2 regions of the Massilia sp. X63 genome follow, and region 1 is predicted to be linked to the other one. Evidence: predicted binding sites of a transcription regulator. Region 1 holds the regulator's gene; the other holds the start of a gene.

What was found. The regulator sigma-54, encoded in region 1, starts transcription at its own class of promoters, with help from an activator protein. The targets are predictions, from matches to a motif close to TGGCANGNAANCTGCTTT.
Region 2: AB3347_RS12260 (PEP-CTERM sorting domain-containing protein) is a predicted target of sigma-54. The motif match lies at 4,587-4,604, and genes of this name have one in related genera.

The regions. Positions count from the first base shown of each region.
Region 1 is NZ_JBFTEF010000011.1:96,826-105,472, forward strand. It holds gene ilvA (threonine ammonia-lyase, biosynthetic) at 1-193, shown strand, start outside; gene queF (NADPH-dependent 7-cyano-7-deazaguanine reductase QueF) at 386-1,216, shown strand; gene AB3347_RS19765 (PTS sugar transporter subunit IIA) at 1,567-2,049, shown strand; gene hprK (HPr(Ser) kinase/phosphatase) at 2,092-3,027, shown strand; gene rapZ (RNase adapter RapZ) at 3,052-3,930, shown strand; gene AB3347_RS19780 (enoyl-CoA hydratase/isomerase family protein) at 3,966-5,051, opposite strand; gene raiA (ribosome-associated translation inhibitor RaiA) at 5,203-5,556, opposite strand; gene AB3347_RS19790 (RNA polymerase factor sigma-54) at 5,616-7,100, opposite strand; gene lptB (LPS export ABC transporter ATP-binding protein) at 7,116-7,901, opposite strand; gene lptA (lipopolysaccharide transport periplasmic protein LptA) at 7,898-8,458, opposite strand; gene lptC (LPS export ABC transporter periplasmic protein LptC) at 8,489-8,647, opposite strand, start outside.
Region 2 is NZ_JBFTEF010000005.1:192,240-200,886, forward strand. It holds gene ftsL (cell division protein FtsL) at 1-252, opposite strand, end outside; gene rsmH (16S rRNA (cytosine(1402)-N(4))-methyltransferase RsmH) at 249-1,223, opposite strand; gene mraZ (division/cell wall cluster transcriptional repressor MraZ) at 1,231-1,659, opposite strand; gene AB3347_RS12240 (AAA family ATPase) at 2,167-3,117, shown strand; gene AB3347_RS12245 (hypothetical protein) at 3,143-3,385, opposite strand; gene AB3347_RS12250 (hypothetical protein) at 3,452-3,727, opposite strand; gene AB3347_RS12255 (DUF6622 family protein) at 3,746-4,405, opposite strand; gene AB3347_RS12260 (PEP-CTERM sorting domain-containing protein) at 4,664-5,428, shown strand; gene glpK (glycerol kinase GlpK) at 5,506-6,993, opposite strand; RNA gene rnpB (RNase P RNA component class A) at 7,035-7,373, opposite strand; gene AB3347_RS12275 (S41 family peptidase) at 7,434-8,552, opposite strand.

The sequences.
Region 1 (8,647 bases):
CAGCATGGCGCCGAACTGGAACATCTCGCTGTTCCACTACCGGAACCAGGGCGGCGACGTGGGACGCATCCTGGTCGGCCTGCAGGTACCGGCGGCGGAGATGGACGAGTTCCGGCAGTTCCTGGCGACGCTGGGCTACCGGTATTGGGACGAGAGCAGCAACCCGGTGTACAAATTGTTTTTGGGCTCGTAGCCCTCGCCAAATACAAGATGCGCTGAGTGTCGGTGAAGTTCGGCTACTCGCGCTAAAACCTCGTTCCGGCGCAGGCCGGAACCCAATGTTCGTACCGCAGTGTTACCCATGCCGCGCGTACGCAATCTTTCGTTGAACGCGTGGGCAGCAAAGCTGCCCACCCTACGGGTGCCACAAGTACCCATGTTTTCTATGAATACTCCTGATCAGTCACCTCTTGGCAAATCCTCCGCGTACCAGAGCCAGTACGCCCCCGAGCTCCTGTTCCCGATCCCGCGCCTGCAAAAGCGCGAAGAGATCGGCCTGGGCGCCGGCACCCTGCCCTTCTTCGGCGTCGACATCTGGAACGCCTACGAGCTGTCGTGGCTGAACATGCGCGGCAAGCCGCAGGTGGCGATCGCCACCATCACGGCCCCCGCCGATTCGCCCAACATCGTCGAATCGAAGTCGTTCAAGCTCTACCTGAATTCCTTCAACCAGACCCGCGTGGCCGGCAGCGACGCCCTGGTCGAGCTGCTGCGCCAGGATCTGTCCGCAGCCTTCGGCGCGCCGGTCCACGTCACGATCACCACGCCGGACGCCTTCGGCAGCCTCAAGATGGGCGAACTCGACGGCACCCTGCTCGACCGCCTCGACGTCGACATCGACCAGTACCTGCCCTCGCCCCAGCTGTTGAGCGCGAACATGGACGAAGCGCCGGTCGAGGAAACCCTGGTGTCGCACCTGCTGAAGTCGAACTGCCTGGTCACCGGCCAGCCGGACTGGGGCACCGTGCAGATCCGCTACGTCGGCCCGCAGATCGACCAGGAAGGCCTGCTCAAGTACCTGATCGGCTTCCGCGAGCACAACGAATTCCACGAGCAGTGCGTCGAGCGCATCTTCATGGACGTGCTGCGCCAGTGCAAGCCGACCAAGCTGGCGGTGTACGCCCGCTACACCCGCCGCGGCGGCCTCGACATCAACCCCTGGCGCGCCAATTTCAGCACCGGCAAGCCCGGCAACCTGCGTACCGCGCGCCAGTAACCCGAAACACCGCACAGTTGCAAGCCGGCTGTGCGTTTTCAGCCACACCCGTTTCGATTTTCCGATATCAAAACAGCACCGAAAAAGACTGCACAAAAATCGGGCAGAATGCGTCTAAAAGACGGTATGAAGCCTGCATAACCTGCATTTCCAGCGGTTTCCGCCAAATTTCGTTTAAGAAATTGCGTTTTGTCATAAAGCGACCTCATAGCAAAACCCTACGTTTTTGCGATATCGTCCCCATGTAGCTGACTGTATGCCCGTACAGATGCGAAATCGAATGTCACTGCCATGAAACCGGCCTATAATTCCGCCTCGCAAGCAGCTACCCTGTGCACCGCACACTAGTCATGACGAACCTTAGCAAAATCCTTTCGCTCGAAAACGTGCAGCTGGACCTGGAAGTCTCCAGCAAGAAACGTGCATTCGAGCAGGCTGGCCTGATCTTCGAAAACAACTGCGGGATCGCCCGTTCGACGGTGTCGGACAACCTGTTCGCGCGCGAGCGTCTCGGCTCCACTGGCCTCGGCCATGGTGTTGCCGTGCCCCACGGACGGATCAAGGGCTCCAAGAGCCTGAAATCGCCGCTGGCGGCCTTCGTGCGCCTGAAGGAACCGATTCCCTTCGAATCGCCGGACGGCCAGCCGGTCAGCCTGCTGTTCTTCCTGCTGATTCCGGACCACGTCACCCAGCAGCACCTGGAGATCCTGTCGGAAATCGCCGAGCTGTTCTCGGACGAAGCCGTGCGCCACGCACTGGCGACCGATCCGGATCCGAAGTCGGTACACGAGCGCATCATCAACTGGCAGCCCAGCCTGCAAGCTTTGGGCTAAACTGTCTACGCGGCAATTCGCCGCGTACGGAACGACATGCCCATGCTGCAGACCCCGCTGACCATCCAGCGCTTGTATGACGACAACCGCGACAGCCTCCAGTTGGGCTGGTTCGCGGGTTTCCCCGGCGGCGAGCGGCAGATCGCGGGCGATGCGGCCTCGGCCGCCGACCAGGTCGGCCACCTGAACCTGATCCACCCGGGCCGCATCCAGGTGTTCGGACACCAGGAACTCAATTACTACACCCGCCTGAAATCGAGCTCACGCGCCCACGTGATCGGCGAGCTGATCGGCGGCGGCCCGCCGGCCCTGATCATCGCGCAGGGGCTGGAAACGCCGCCCGACATCCTGGCCATCTGCGACGAGCAGAACATCCCGCTGTTCTCGACCCCGCTGCCGGCGGCGCAGGTGATCGACTTCCTGCGCGTGTACCTGTCCAAGAAGCTGGCGCAGCGCGTCATCATGCACGGCGTCTTCATGGACGTGCTGGGCGTGGGTGTGCTGATCACCGGCGACTCGGGCCTGGGCAAGAGCGAGCTGGGCCTGGAACTGATCTCGCGTTCGCACGGCCTGGTGGCCGACGACGCCGTGGAATTCTCGCGCATCGCGCCGAACATGATCGAGGGCCGCTGCCCGCCGCTGCTGCAGAACCTGCTGGAAGTGCGCGGCCTGGGCCTGCTGGACATCAAGGCCATCTTCGGCGAGACCGCGGTGCGCCGCAAGATGCGCCTGAAGCTGATCGTGCACCTGGTCAAGCGCGGCGCGCTCGACGAGGAAGTCGAACGCCTGCCCTTCCATCACCCGACCGAAGACGTACTCGGCCTGCCGATCCGCAAGGTCGTGATTCCGGTCGCGGCCGGCCGCAACATCGCGGTGCTGCTGGAGGCCGCCGTGCGCAACACCATCCTGCAGCTGCGCGGCATCGATACCCTGCAGGAGTTCATGGAGCGACAACGTCAGGCGATGAGCGGCGACTGACCCATTTGGGGTATCATCCCGCCCATGCACATCGTCCTCATTACCGGTATTTCCGGCTCGGGCAAATCGGTTGCCCTGAACGTCCTGGAAGACGCAGGCTACTACTGCGTCGACAACCTGCCGCCGGCCCTGCTGCCGGCCCTGGTCTACGCGGTCAGTGAAAAAGGCACCGAGAAGATTGCCGTCGCAGTCGATGCGCGCAGCGCCGAATCGCTGGTCGAGCTGCCGGTGAGCGTGCGCCACCTGAAAGAGGAAGGCCACAACGTCAAGGTCATGTTCCTGACCTCGAGCACGCATTCGCTGGTGGCGCGTTTTTCCGAGACCCGCCGCAGCCACCCGCTGTCGCACGAGCTGCGTCCCGGCGAGAACCCGGCCTCGCGCCGTACCCTGATCGAATGCATCGCCGAAGAACGCGAGCGCCTGTCGGCGATCGAGAACCTGGGCCACGTGATCGACACCTCGGAACTGTCGGCCAACAAGCTGCGTGCCTGGATCAAGGAACTGGCCGACATCGAACATGCGCCGCTGACCCTGTTCTTCGAATCCTTCGCCTTCAAGGTGGGGGTGCCGCTGGACGCCGACTTCGTGTTCGACGTGCGCGCCATCCCGAATCCCTATTACGACCTGGCGCTGCGCCCGCTCACGGGCAAGGACGCTCCGGTGATCGCCTTCCTCGACGCCCAGCCGAGCGCTGCCGAAATGCTGGAAGACATCCGCGCCTTCGTGGAGAAATGGCTGCCCTCGTTCAAGACCGACAACCGGTCCTACCTGACGGTGGCGGTGGGCTGCACCGGCGGCCAGCACCGCTCGGTGTACATGGCGGAGCGGCTGGGGGCCTATTTCGGGGCCACCGAACGCGTGATCGTGCGCCATCGCGAGCAGCCGAAGCACGCGTCGGCGTGAGTTGAGCGCGCGGCCGGCGAAGCCGGCCAGCCTGGCTAGGACAGATGCCGCAGCGGGTGCGCATACTCCGGCCACACCGGCTCGAAGAAGCGCGCCACCATCGACGGCAGAACCTCCTCCAGCGTCGCCGGATTCCACTTCGGCGCATTGTCCTTGTCGATCACCAGCGCGCGCACGCCTTCCAGCACTTCGCCGTGCTCGAAATTGCGGCGCACCAGGTTGCGCTCCATGCGCAGGCAGTCCGCCACGTCCAGCGCAGCGCCGCGCAGCAACAGCTCGCGGGTCACGCACATCATCAGCGGCGAACGCTGGCGCATCGCCTTCAGCGCCTTCTGCGCGAACGGGTTCTCGTCGCGCGCCAGCGAGGCCATGATCGCGGCCACCGAGGCGGCGCCGAAATGCGCGTCGATCACGCCGCGCTGCGCCTGCAGCTCGCTCGATCCCAGCTGCGCCGCATACTGCGCCGCGTAGCTGCGGATCGCCGCCGGCAGGTCCGCCCCCGGGGTCGACTCGACCAGCGCGTTCAGGCCGGCCAGCGCCGCGGACGGCACGAACACGTCGGCCAGCCCCACGTAGAGCGCGTCGGCCGCGCCGATGGTCAGGCCGGTCAGGCCCAGGTACTGGCCCAGCTGGCCCGGCGCGTGCGACAGGAAGTGGCTGCCGCCCACGTCCGGGAACAGGCCGATGTTCACCTCGGGCATGGCCATCTTGGTGCGCTCGGTCACGATGCGCAGGCCGCAATCCGGACCGCCCTGGGCGATGCCCATGCCGCCGCCCATCACCACGCCGTCCATCAGCGCGATGTACGGCTTCGGATAGAAATGGATCAGGTGGTTCAGCGCGTATTCTTCGGTAAAGAAGTCTTCCAGCAGGGCACTGCCGCCCATCGGGCCCACATGGCCCATCTCATGGAAGAAGCGGATGTCGCCGCCCGCGCACAGGGCTTTTTCGCTGGTGCTGGTGATGACCACAGCGTCGATGCCGGCATCGTCTTTCCAGCGCAGCAGGATGGCGGTCAGGGAACGCACCATGTCGAGCGAGAGGGAATTCAGGGCCTTCGGCCGGTCGAGCGTGATGACGCCGGTGCGATTGGCCACGCGGGTCAGGACGTAGTCGGTCATGATGGTGTTCTGTGGTCGAAAAGACATGCATTCTACAGAACTCCGGCGTAAAACCGGAAGCGCAGAAAAGTAACAGCGCCGTACAGATGCAAAAAGGGCGCCCCCTTAGACGCCCTTGCTGTTGTGCTACGGCTGGTTCGCAAACAACGCGTTACGCAGCGGCAGCTTCTCCGTTGTCCGGAAGGCGCTTGTGCGCCACGTGATTATGGTTTTGCAACATGGATTTGTGTTTCAGAACCTGTCTGTCCAGCCTGTCCATCAGCGTGTCGATCGCCGCGTAGAGGTCTTGCGCGGCACTGGCCACATGCAGGACCTTGCCCGATACCTGGAGATTGATCTCGGCTTTCTGCCGCTTTTCTTTTTCGGTAAGGTTATCGATGGCGAGGAACACGTGGGTGTCGATCACGTGGTCGAAATGGCGGGTGATGCGCTCGAGCTTATTCTGAACGTATTCACGGATGGCGGGGGTGACTTCGAGATGGTGGCCGCTGATTGTGAGGTTCATACACACTCCTTTGAGATGTCGCGCTGCCCGCGCCACAAGGCAAGTGTGGGCAGTGCAGATTACAAGGATTTGCGGAGGCTGACGGGCGGAATCTTGAGCGCTTCACGGTACTTGGCAACCGTCCGGCGCGCAATGACCATACCTTGTTCCCCGAGCATCTCCGCGATCTTGCTGTCGGATAAAGGGTTCCTAGGGTCTTCTGCTCCTGTCAATTGCGCAATGAGCGCGCGGATCGCCGTCGAGGAGGCTTCTCCCCCCGCTTCGGTGGCGACATGGCTTCCGAAGAAGTACTTCAGCTCGAACATGCCGTGCGGGGTCAGCATGTATTTCTGCGTTGTGACACGGGAAATTGTGCTCTCGTGTAGGCCTAGTGTATCAGCTATCTCACGTAACACAAGGGGGCGCATGGCAACCGCACCGTGGCTGAAAAAGTTACGCTGGCGCTCGACAATTGCCTCGGCAACGCGCAGGATCGTATCGAAACGCTGGCGCATGTTCTTGATCAGCCACTTGGCTTCCTGCAGCTGCGCGCCCATCTGGCTTTCGCTCCTGCCCTGCTTGAGCAGGTTGGCGTACAGGGCGTTCACGCGCAGCTTCGGCATCACCTCCGGGTTGAGCGCTACCTGCCAGCCGTCCTTGGCGCGGCGCACGATCACGTCCGGCACCACGTAGTCCGACACGCCCCCACCGAAGGCGGCGCCGGGATGCGGGTTGCACTGGCGGACCACGGCCTGCACCTCGCGCAGGTCTTCGTCGTCGCAGTCGAGCGCCTTTTTCAGCTTGGTGTATTCGCGCTGCGCGAACCAGGTGAGATAGCCCTCGACGATCTTCAGCGCCAGGCGCCGCGTCACCAGGGGCACGCCCGGCATGCGGCGGATCTGCAGCGCCAGGCATTCGGCCGCGCTGCGTGCGCCGACGCCGATCGGGTCCAGGCTCTGCACCAACGCCAGCGCGCAGCGCAGCTCGTCCATCTCGATCTCGAGTTCGGCCGGCAGGCGCGCGTGGATCTCGTCGAGCGGTTCTTCCAGGTAGCCGTTGTCGTCGAGCGCGTCGATCACCAGTTCGGCCAGCGCGCGGTCGCGCGTGCCGCAGCCGGTCAGGCGGATCTGCTCCGCCAGGTGTTCGCGCAGCGTGATGCCTTCGGCTTCCAGCTGCGGACGGCCGTCTTCGTCGTCGCTGCCGCGCGCGCCGCCGCCATCCATGCCCCAGTCGCCCTCGGCCTCGCCGTGTGCGCTGTCGGCGCCGTGGGCGCCGTCATCGACGCCCTCGGCCTCCGGCTTGGCGCCTTCCTGCGGCTCCTGCCCCGGCTGCGGCTGCGGCGCCTCGCCATTGGCCGGCGCGTTGTTGATCGCGCCGTCGGCCAGCAGCCGCACCGAGCGGTCGAGCGGGTCGTCGAGCCGTTCCAGCAAGGGGTTGTCGGACAGGATCTGCTCGATCTCCTGGTGCAGTTCGAGCGTGGACAGCTGCAGCAGCCGGATCGACTGCTGCAGTTGCGGCGTGAGCGCCAGGTGCTGCGAAGTGCGAAGCTGGAGAGACTGTTTCATGCCCGATGCTCTTGATTACATCCTGAAATGCTCGCCGAGATACACGCGCCGTACGGATTCGTTGGCGATGATGTCGTCGGGGCGGCCGGAGGCCAGCACGGCGCCCTGGTTGATGATGTAGGCGCGGTCGCAGATGCCGAGCGTCTCGCGCACGTTGTGGTCGGTGATCAGGACCCCGATGTTGCGCTCCTTCAGGAAGCGCACGATGCGCTGGATCTCGATCACCGCGATCGGGTCGACGCCGGCGAAGGGTTCGTCCAGCAGCACGAAGCGCGGATTGGTCGCGAGCGCGCGCGCGATCTCCACGCGCCGGCGCTCGCCGCCCGACAGCGACAGCGCCGGGTTCTCGCGCAGCTTCTCGATCTGCAGTTCGGCCAGCAGCGTGTCGAGGCGCTCGTTGATCTGGTCCTTGGACAGCGGCTTGCCGTCCACGCGCTGCAGTTCCAGCACGGCGCGGATGTTCTCCTCCACCGTCAGCTTGCGGAACACCGAGGCTTCCTGCGGCAGGTAGGACAGGCCCAGCACCGCACGCCGGTGGATCGGCAGGCTCGAGATGTCGGTGCCGTTGATGTCGATGCTGCCGGCGTCCGACGGCACCAGGCCCACGATCATGTAGAACGAGGTGGTCTTGCCGGCGCCGTTGGGGCCCAGCAGGCCGACCACTTCGCCGCATTCCACCTGCAGCGACACGTCGCGCACCACCAGGCGCTTGCCGTAGCTCTTCTGCAGGCCCTTGACGATCAGGGTGCTGCAGCCTTCGCGCGCCAGTGTCGTCGTGCTTGCGCTCATCGCTTCGGTCATTGCTTGGCGCCTTCGCTGGCTGGGGCCGTGGTGCGGCGCGGCGCGATGATCAGGGTGCCGCGCCCGCCGCCCACCTTGCTGGCGCCGCTGGCGTCGTTGCGCACCTGCGCGACTTCGCGGCGGTTGTCGTAGGAGATGAACGGCCCCTTGATCTCGTTGGTCATGCGGCCGTTCTCCAGTTCGCGCACCTCGGCGTTGGTGAACAGCTTCACCAGCTCGGCGCGCTCGTCGTATTCGATGCGCTGGGCCTGGCCCTCGACCCACAGGTCGGCCCCGCCGTCGCGCTTCTGGCGGAAGGTGGCCAGCTTGCCGCTGTTGGCCGTGAGCGTCACGCTCATGTAACCTTCCGGCGTTTCCTTGACCAGGGCGCGGTCGGATTTGAGCACCAGCGTGCCGCGCGTGAGCACGACGTTGCCGGTCAGGATGCGGGTCTGCGTGACCTCGTCGACGTCGAGCGTGTCGAAGTTGATCACGGCCTGCTTGAGCGAATCGGCGCGCTCCGCCGAGGCGCCGAAGGCGGCCAGGCTGAGAAATGCGGCTGCGATGATTTTTTTCATGTTGCTTGTCCTGGTTGACGCGCTGCGCCTTTACTGGCGCGCACGTGGCGGATAGACGATCTGGCCGCGGCTGGCGAGGTGCAGCTTCTGGGTCGCGTTGTTGGCGACCATGCCGGTGCCGGTCACGGTCGCGGCGCCGAGCTGCATCTGGATCGGCTGGCCTGTCTTGAGGATTTCTTCGTCGGGCAG
Region 2 (8,647 bases), on a different contig from region 1:
GTATTGGGTACGGGCCGGGCTCAGGGGAGCCATGTTCAGGCTGGTGCGGGCGATCTGCTCGATGCGTTCGTTCTTGCCGAGCGTGGACTGGTCGAGCTGGAGCTGGGCCCAGTCGATCTCGAGCTGGCGCGCATGCTGGTTCAGGCGTTCGAGCTCGATCAGCAGGTGGCGCGACTGGTAGCGCGCGTTCACCACCGACAGGGCGCAGCCGACCACGGCGACCGTCAGCACGATGTTCAGCTTGACGCTCATCCCGCCCCTCCAAGGCGTTCGGCCACGCGCAGCACCGCCGAGCGGGCACGCGGATTGGCGCCGACTTCGGCGTCGGACGGCTTGATCTTGGAAATCAGTTTCATCAAGGGCTGCGGCAGGTCGACGGCACGGATCGGCAGCCGGCGATCCGGCTGCTCCACCTTGGCTTTCGATGCCAGGAACTGCTTGACCATGCGGTCTTCCAGCGAGTGGAAGCTGATCACGGACATGCGCGCCCCCGGCGCCAGCATCGCGTAGGCGGCGCTCAGACCTGCTTCAAGGTCTTCAAGCTCTTTATTGATGAAAATCCGGACAGCCTGAAAGGTCCGGGTTGCCGGATCCTTGCCTTTTTCCCGGGTTTTGACCGCGTCTGCCACGATTGCGGCAAGCTCTCGTGTGGTCGAAATTGGCTGGATTGCGCGGCGAGCAACAATCGCCTTTGCAATCTGGAAAGCAAACCGCTCTTCTCCATAATCTCTTATAACCTTTTCCAGTTGTTGTACCGACGCGGTGGCCAGCCATTCGGCCGCCGACATCCCGCGCGTGGTGTCCATGCGCATGTCGAGCGGGCCATCCTGGCGGAAACTGAATCCGCGCGATGCGTCGTCCACCTGGGGCGACGAAATACCAAGGTCCAGCAGGATGCCGTCCACCTGGCCGATGCCGCGCGCGGCCAGCGCGTCGAGCATCGTGGCAAAACTGTCGTGCACGATCGTGAAGCGCGGATCTTCCACGCTTTCCGCCGTCGCGATCGCCTGCGGATCCTTGTCGAATGCGATCAGGCGCCCCTGCGGGCCCAGTCGCGACAGGATCAGCCGGCTGTGACCGCCGCGGCCGAAGGTGCCATCTATATAGGTACCGTTGACGCGCTCGCCCACGAGTTCGAGCCCGTCCACTGCTTCGTCCAGCAGCACCGTACGATGCTGGTATTCAGGTACCGACGAACCGGGCACCGTCCATGTTTCCGTCATCGGCGCCTCAGAAGGAGAAATTGGAAAGGACATCGGGCATGCCGCCGGCCACGGCCTCGGCTTCGCTTTCGGCAAGCTTGGCGGCATCCCAGATTTCGAAATGGGTGCCCATGCCCAACATCATGACTTCTTTCTCCAAACCCACGGCGGCGCGCAGCTCGGGCGAAATCAGCACCCGGCCCGCGCTGTCCAACTCGACATCGCACGCGTTACCAAGGAAAATGCGCTGCCACGCACGGGCCGACATCGGCCAGGTGGCGATCTGCTCGCGGTGCTGTTCCCACACCGGACGGGGGAAGAACAGCAGGCAGCCGTGCGGATGCTTGGTCAGCGTCATCCGGCCCTCGCACTGGACCGCAAGGGCGTCACGATGCTTTGCCGGAATCGACATCCTTCCTTTTGCATCGAGGTTGATCGCTGACGCGCCCTGGAACACGTATTTACCTAGCTTGGAGAATTATCAATTTAGAATTTTTTGGCCGCTCGGGGTTCCGAAAATCCCCCACAAATCGACACTTTTTCACACTGTTTCCCACTTTATTGGAATCAATGTTGGTGGTCAAGCGAATTCACGTTTGGCAAATCTGAATTTGTCTAATGAAACCAAGGACTTAGCAGCGCCTATTGCGACAAGTTCAACATAAAATGTCTCGTAAATCAGTCACTTAGGAAACGCATTGAAGGTTGCACCTCAGTTGTAAAGACAATCTTTCTGTTTGATTAAGCTCACGTCTTGACGTGATATTTTTTCAAAGCAACGAAAGTTGCATTGCAGAATTGGGTGCGTGGGATTGGCGGTGCTCGGCTGGACGCGCTAGGATCAAGGCAAGGAAAAGACCCATCCTGCTCCACGGCCCGCTCGGCAGCATGGGGACCATTGGATGGGAGCGGGCCTGCCGGCAGAGGCTGGGTAAGTACCCACTTCTGCCACAAGGAGACAGCCGTGAGCATCACACTCGCCCGTACCTGCGCGGTCTACGACCTGATCGAAGTTCAGGAAGCGCTCGACCGCAGCCGCGGCCGCTCCCCGGAACTCGAAGCGTTCTACGAGCGCATGCTGGAAACCGGGGCCGACCGTTTCGTCACCAAGCCCTCGTCGATCGACGCCCTCGCCCCCCTGTTCGACGAATGCCCGAATTTCGAGGAAGTCCTGGACGACCTCGCCCGCTACCTGGCATTGGCGCATGCGGGCGACCGCGGCTTCAACGTGATGCCGATCCTGCTGCTTGGCGGGCCCGGCGTGGGCAAGACCCATTTCGCCCGGCGCCTGGCGCGGGTGATGCAGACCGAATGCGAACTGATCAGCATGAATGCGCTGTCGGCCGGTTTCGTGATCACCGGCAGTTCGGCCAGCTGGCGCGGCGCAAAATGCGGCAAGGTGGCCGAGCGCCTGGTGCGCGGCCAGTACGCCAATCCGCTGATCGTGCTGGACGAAGTGGAAAAGGCCACAGGTTCCTCGCAGTCCGATCCGCTGGCCGCCCTCTACCAGTTGCTCGAGCCGGAAACGGCCAGCGCCTTCCGCGACGAATTCATCGACGTCGAGATCGACGCCTCGCAGATCTTCTGGGTGTTGACCGCCAACTCCACCGAAGGCATTCCCCACCCGCTGCTCAACCGCATGGCGGTATACGAGGTGCCGACGCCGACCCTGGAGCAGGCGGCCGGAATCGCCCAGCGCATGTATGCCGGGCTGCTGGACGAACTGAATTTATCGGCCTTCGATCCGCGCCTGGGGGACGTGGTGCTGGACAAGCTGGCCGGCGTGTCGCCGCGCGACCTGCGCAAGACCCTGCTCGATGGCCTCGGCCATGCGGTGGCGGCCGGGCGCGAACGCGTGAACGCGGACGATATCCGGATCAAGCCGACGCCGGGCAAGGGGCGGATCGGGTTCTGAGTTCCGAGGCGCCTGGCGCCGCCGGCTAGCGGCGGGGACCGCCTCCGGGCGGTTCACCCTTGCACCAGCAAATGACGATCAGGAGCGCCGCGATCGCGAACACGTAGGCCAGGAAGATGCCCACGTTATACGGCAGGATCAGGAGCACGCCGACCGCCAGCAATACCCAGAAACCCAGGTAGACTACCCAGCCCTGCCAGGTTTGCGGAAAACCCCATCCCCATCCGTGTCCCGGCGGCTTGGCCGGGAACCAGTATTCCGGTTTCATCGTTTCGCGATCCCTCGTGTCATCCCGGGAAGCCGACATGGCGCTCCCCTTCCCGCAGCATGCAGATCATGCCAGCTGGGGCGAACCGACAAACTCTCGGATTGTCACGCGAGGCGCATCAGGACAGGCAGGCCGCCCGCCAGGTAGAGCGAGCAGCCCGAGCACGTAACGCGGGAAGCGGTAGCCCCTTAGCAGCAGGGCGAACAGGATGGCGAGCGGCAGCAGGCGGAACAGCACCTCGGCGCTTGCTCCGCCCATCAGCAGGATGAGCAGCTCGAAAGCGGCCGTGATCCCGAAAATCCACCCGATCCACGTCAACGCAGAATGCTTAACGCCCACCATATGTGTTCTCCTGTCGAATCAGCCCATGTTAGCAGGCACCGGCGCCTGCGCAAGCGCCGGCGCCGCGGCCGCACGCCGCGCGGCGGCGACATCGCAGGCCAGCTGACCGAGGAAGTAGCCGTTGCACAGGCCGAGCAGGCCGCATGCGGGCAGGAAGAAGGCCGGGCCGGCGGCCAGTTGCGGCTGCACGGCCTGCAGCACCGCCAGCGCATACTTGAGCACGAAGATCGCCAGCATCGCCGCCAGCGGCGTCCAGCTGCCGCGGATGCGCAGGGTGCCAGGTTTGCCGGCGGTGACGCGGCTGGCGCCGAAGCGCCAGCGCTGCAGGCCGATGGCGGCGGCGCCAAGCAGCCAGGCCGCCATGGCGGGCGAGCCGAGGCCGAAACGCGCGGCGATGGATTGCAGCGCCAGCACCAGCATGAGCACCGGGACGATCGTCATCCGGGTGACGGTGATCTCGCGGTCGCGCGCCGCGAGCACGCCGCGATAAAGCAGGAAGGCGAGGATCGCCCAGACATAGATGGGGGTGTTTGCGACGATGTGCTGCAGCATGGCGGGCTCCGTGGATATCGATGTACCCAGCTTAGCGACGCCGCCGCATGTGCTGTCGGGTTTGCGACGAACTGCTTTCCGGCGCCGCCAAATGCAGCAAAACGGCGCGAGTCGCGGGAGCCTCAGGCGGGAAACTCAGGGGAGCGTCGCAGGATTATCCAATGCCAGCACTCTGCCTCGAACTCTGCCTCGACAACTTTCCTAACCTCAATAAATGTTAAATTAAAACTTTCGGTTTTCTTTACAATTCGTGGCGAAGCCATTTCACATTCATCGTAAGCAATTGATTTATTGGAATTATTTATTATGGCCCGAAGTTTGCTTTATTGTTGCTGACGTCCTTCTAGCGGATATATACCAATACTGTTTTCTCAGGAGCTATTAATGAAATTAAATATTCTCAAACTTGCCCTTGGCACTGCCCTGTTGGCCGGCGCGTCTCCGGCGTTTGCCGCCTTGATCTATCAAACCGGAACCCAGCAGACCGGCACCGGGCTGGGCGCGGTGAGCACCCTGGTCACGGTACAAAACAACGGCCCGCGCAACACGATCGAATCCGGCTGCGTGAGCTTTACCGGGGGCGATCCGGCAAGTCCTGCTCAAACCTGCGTGTCGTCGACCGGCCTGGAAGGTGGCGACAATACCGGGGGCAACGCCGGCAACAGTACTTACTTGCTGAGCAATATCGCCGGCCTGGCGAACGCCGGCCAGCTCGGCTTTGTCGTCAACATCAGCGAACCCGGCAATGATCCGGGCGCGACCCTGACCGATCTGTATATGAGCCTGTACAGCCTGAACGGCACCCTGCTCAAAACCTTCTCGTACACCGGTGCGGACCTGCTCCTGAGCGGCAGCGGCGGCACCGGTCAGTCAGGCCAGCACCGCTTCGTGCTGGACGCTGCGCAAGCCGCCGAAGCGCTTGCTGCCTGCGGCAACCTGGCACAGTGCGTGGTCGGCGGCGGCATGCAGTTCGGCGCGAACTCGACCCAGGGCACGCCGGAAAAACTGTATGTCGGCGCCTTCGCGCGCCCGACCGAGAACCCCAGCCAGCCTGGCGGCACCGTACCGGAACCGGGCTCGATCGCGCTGCTGGGTCTGGGCGCAGCCATGTTCGGCGCCATGCGCCGTCGCCAGGCCACTACGAAGTAAGAGCAGGCAAGCGCGGTTCCGGCCATGCCGGTATCGCGCGCCCATCGCGCCCCGTCATTTCCGGGCGGCCGATTGCTTCAAGCGGCCGCCCAGCCTTTCGCGTGTTCCACCGCCCGGCCCCAGCGCGCCATCAGTTCGGCGCGGCGGTCCGCGTCCATCGCCGGTTCGAAACGCCGCTCGACCTGCCACTGGCGCGCGATCTCCTCCACGCTGTCCCAATAGCCCACCGCCAGTCCCGCCAGGTAGGCCGCGCCCAGCGCCGTGGTTTCCAGCACGCGCGGACGCAGCACCGGCACGCCGAGCAGGTCGGCCTGGAACTGCATCAAGAGGTCGTTGCGGGCGGCGCCGCCGTCGGCGCGGATCTCGGTGACGGCGCAGGCCGCGTCCTTCTGCATCGCCGCCAGCAGCTCGGCGCTCTGGTAGGCGATCGCCTCGACCGCGGCGCGGGCGATGTGGGCGCCGGTGGTCCCGCGCGTCATGCCGACGATGGTGCCGCGCGCGTAGGGATCCCAGTGCGGCGCGCCCATCCCCGTGAACGCCGGCACCAGCAGCACGCCGCCGCTGTCCGGCACGCTCAGGGCCAGGGCTTCCACGTCCGACGATTGCCGGATGATGCCGAGGCCGTCGCGCAGCCACTGGACGGTGGCGCCGGCCATGAACACGCTGCCCTCCAGCAGGTAATCGGTATGGCCGCCGACGCTCCAGCCAACGGTGGACAGCAGGCGGTTACGGGAGACCGGCGGCGTGGCGCCCGCGTTCATCAACATGAAGCAGCCGGTGCCGTAGGTATTCTTGACCAGGCCCTTGCGGTGGCAGGCCTGGCCGAAGGTCGCGGCCTGCTGGTCGCCGGCGATGCCGGCGATCGGCACCGCCGCGCCGAACCACTCGGCGGCCGCCAGCCCGACCACCTCGGCGCTGGCGACGACCTCCGGCAGCACCGCCGGCGGGATGCCGAACAGGGCCAGCAGCTCCTCGTCCCAGCGCAGGCTGTGGATATTGAAGAGCATCGTGCGCGCGGCATTGCCGACGTCGGTGACGTGGCGTCCGCACAGGCGGTACACCAGCCAGCTGTCGACCGTGCCGAAGGCCAGTTCGCCGCGTTCGGCGCGCGCGCGCGCGCCCGGCACCTGCTCGAGCAGCCATTGCAGCTTGGTAGCGGAAAAATAGGCGTCGAGTTCGAGCCCGGTGCGCTGCCCGATGGCGGGCGCCCTGCCCGCTTCGCGCAGGCGATCGCAGATGGCGGCGGTGCGCCGGTCCTGCCAGACGATGGCGCGGGCGACCGGCTCGCCGGTGGCGCGATCCCACAGCACGGTGGTTTCGCGCTGGTTGGCGATGCCGACGGCGGCGATCTGGCTGCCGTCGATGCCGGCCCGGCGCATGGCTTCGCGCGCGCAGGCGAGCTGGCTGTGCCAGATGTCGAGGGCGTCGTGCTCGACCCAGCCGGGCTGGGGGAAGTGCTGGGGATATTCGTGCTGGCTGATGGCGACCGGCAGGCCTGCCCGGTCGAACAGGATGGCGCGCGAGCTGGTGGTGCCCTGGTCGAGGGCAAGGATGTATTTCTGCATCGATGACTCCGCCAGGGTGCGGCCGGGGGACCGCTGAATTCAAGTAAAGCAGGCCGATAGGCCGGATTCTGTGTAGTGGTCTCCCTTGCGGGACGCCCCTATGACAGCCATTCCTCTAGGCGCTGGATTACTCCAGCGCTCAAGCTTCCTACCCGCACGCTCCGCGAGCAACATCAACGCGTGCCTATTTGGAATTGCTCCAGGTGGAGGTTACCGCGTTTCACCGTAACTTAATACGCTCGTCTCTGTGGCCCTATTCCTCGCCTTATACCTTGCGGCTTTCAGCGGACGGCCGTTAACCGTCACCCCGCTCTGTGGAGTCCGGACCTTCCTCCCGCCCTCACCCGAAGATGAGGACCAGCGACTGTCTGGCCTGCTTCACGGCATCATTGTAACCGATGCGGACGCCGCCCGGCCCCTTCCCGGCCTCCGGTGTCCTGCTAGCGCAACGCGCCGGTCTCGAGCCAGCGCTGCACCTGCTTCACTTCCGCGGCGCGTCCGGCCTCGTCGGCCGGCTTGGGCAGCAGCAGGTCAGGTGCGATGCCGACGCCGTCGATACGCATGTCGGGCAGGCGGGTGCTGCGCGTGGTCGCGTAGTACAGCATGCGCCCGGAAGGCAGCGCGTGCCCGCGCATGTTCGACATGTCGAGCGAGCCGAAGCTCGAGCGGCCGACCAGCTTCACCTTGAAGCTGCCGCGTACGCTCAGCAGGAACTGTTCGCAGCTGCTGCCGCACTTGCGGTCGACCAGCACCGCCACGCGCGCGGGCGCCTGCGGTTCGCGCGCCGGCGCGCGCTCGATGCGCATGCGCTCTTCCCCCATCAGCACCCGGCTGCCCGGCGCGGCGGCGCGCATCTTGCGCACGATCGGGTCCATGGTCTCGGCGCAGGAAGCCGGGTCGCTGGTGAGCGCGCAGATGCCTTCCTGGGCGCGGATGTTGGCCGGCGTGACCAGGTACTCGACCGAATGCGCCGGGTAGTCGCCGTCGAGCAGCCAGGGCAGCAGCGGCGCGTAGGTGGAATCGGAACCGCCGCCGTTGGCGCGCACGTCGACGATCCAGTACTTGTGCGATTCGAGCGCCGCACGCTGCTCGGCCAGCAGCGCTTTCAAGGCCGCGGCGTAGCGGTCGTCGAAGGTGGGCAGCACCAGCAGCAGCGTGTCCTTGCCCAGCAGCTCCAGGCGCGGCGCGCGCGGGTCGGCGCTGCCCTTGAGCTCGGGGCGCGCGGTCGTTCCGGCCACGCCGGCGCCCGCCACCGCCGGCGCCACCCGCAGGTGACCGACCCGCCAGGCGCGCAGGTAGGTCTGCAGGACCGGCTCGCAGCCGGCGGCGTCGGTGAGCGCGCCGGCCTCGCCGCGGGCCTTGCGCAAGGCGGCCTCGATGGCGCCGCCATGATCGGCCAGGTGGTCGGCGCCGCCGGCATCGTTGACCGGCATGAAGGCGGCGATCGCCTCGAGGTCGGCCAGGCAGCGGTCCGCCTCGGGACCGGCGGCGCTTGCGCTGCCGATGTGCGCGGACAGCAGGAGCGCAAACAGGAATCCGATCGGGTATTTGGCGGGCATAGGGGGCAGCTTGCGAAAAAATAAACGTTCGGATCATACGTTTGCCTTGCTTCTTTTTGTGTAATTTTGTGTCGCCATTTCAAAAGCCTTGCCCG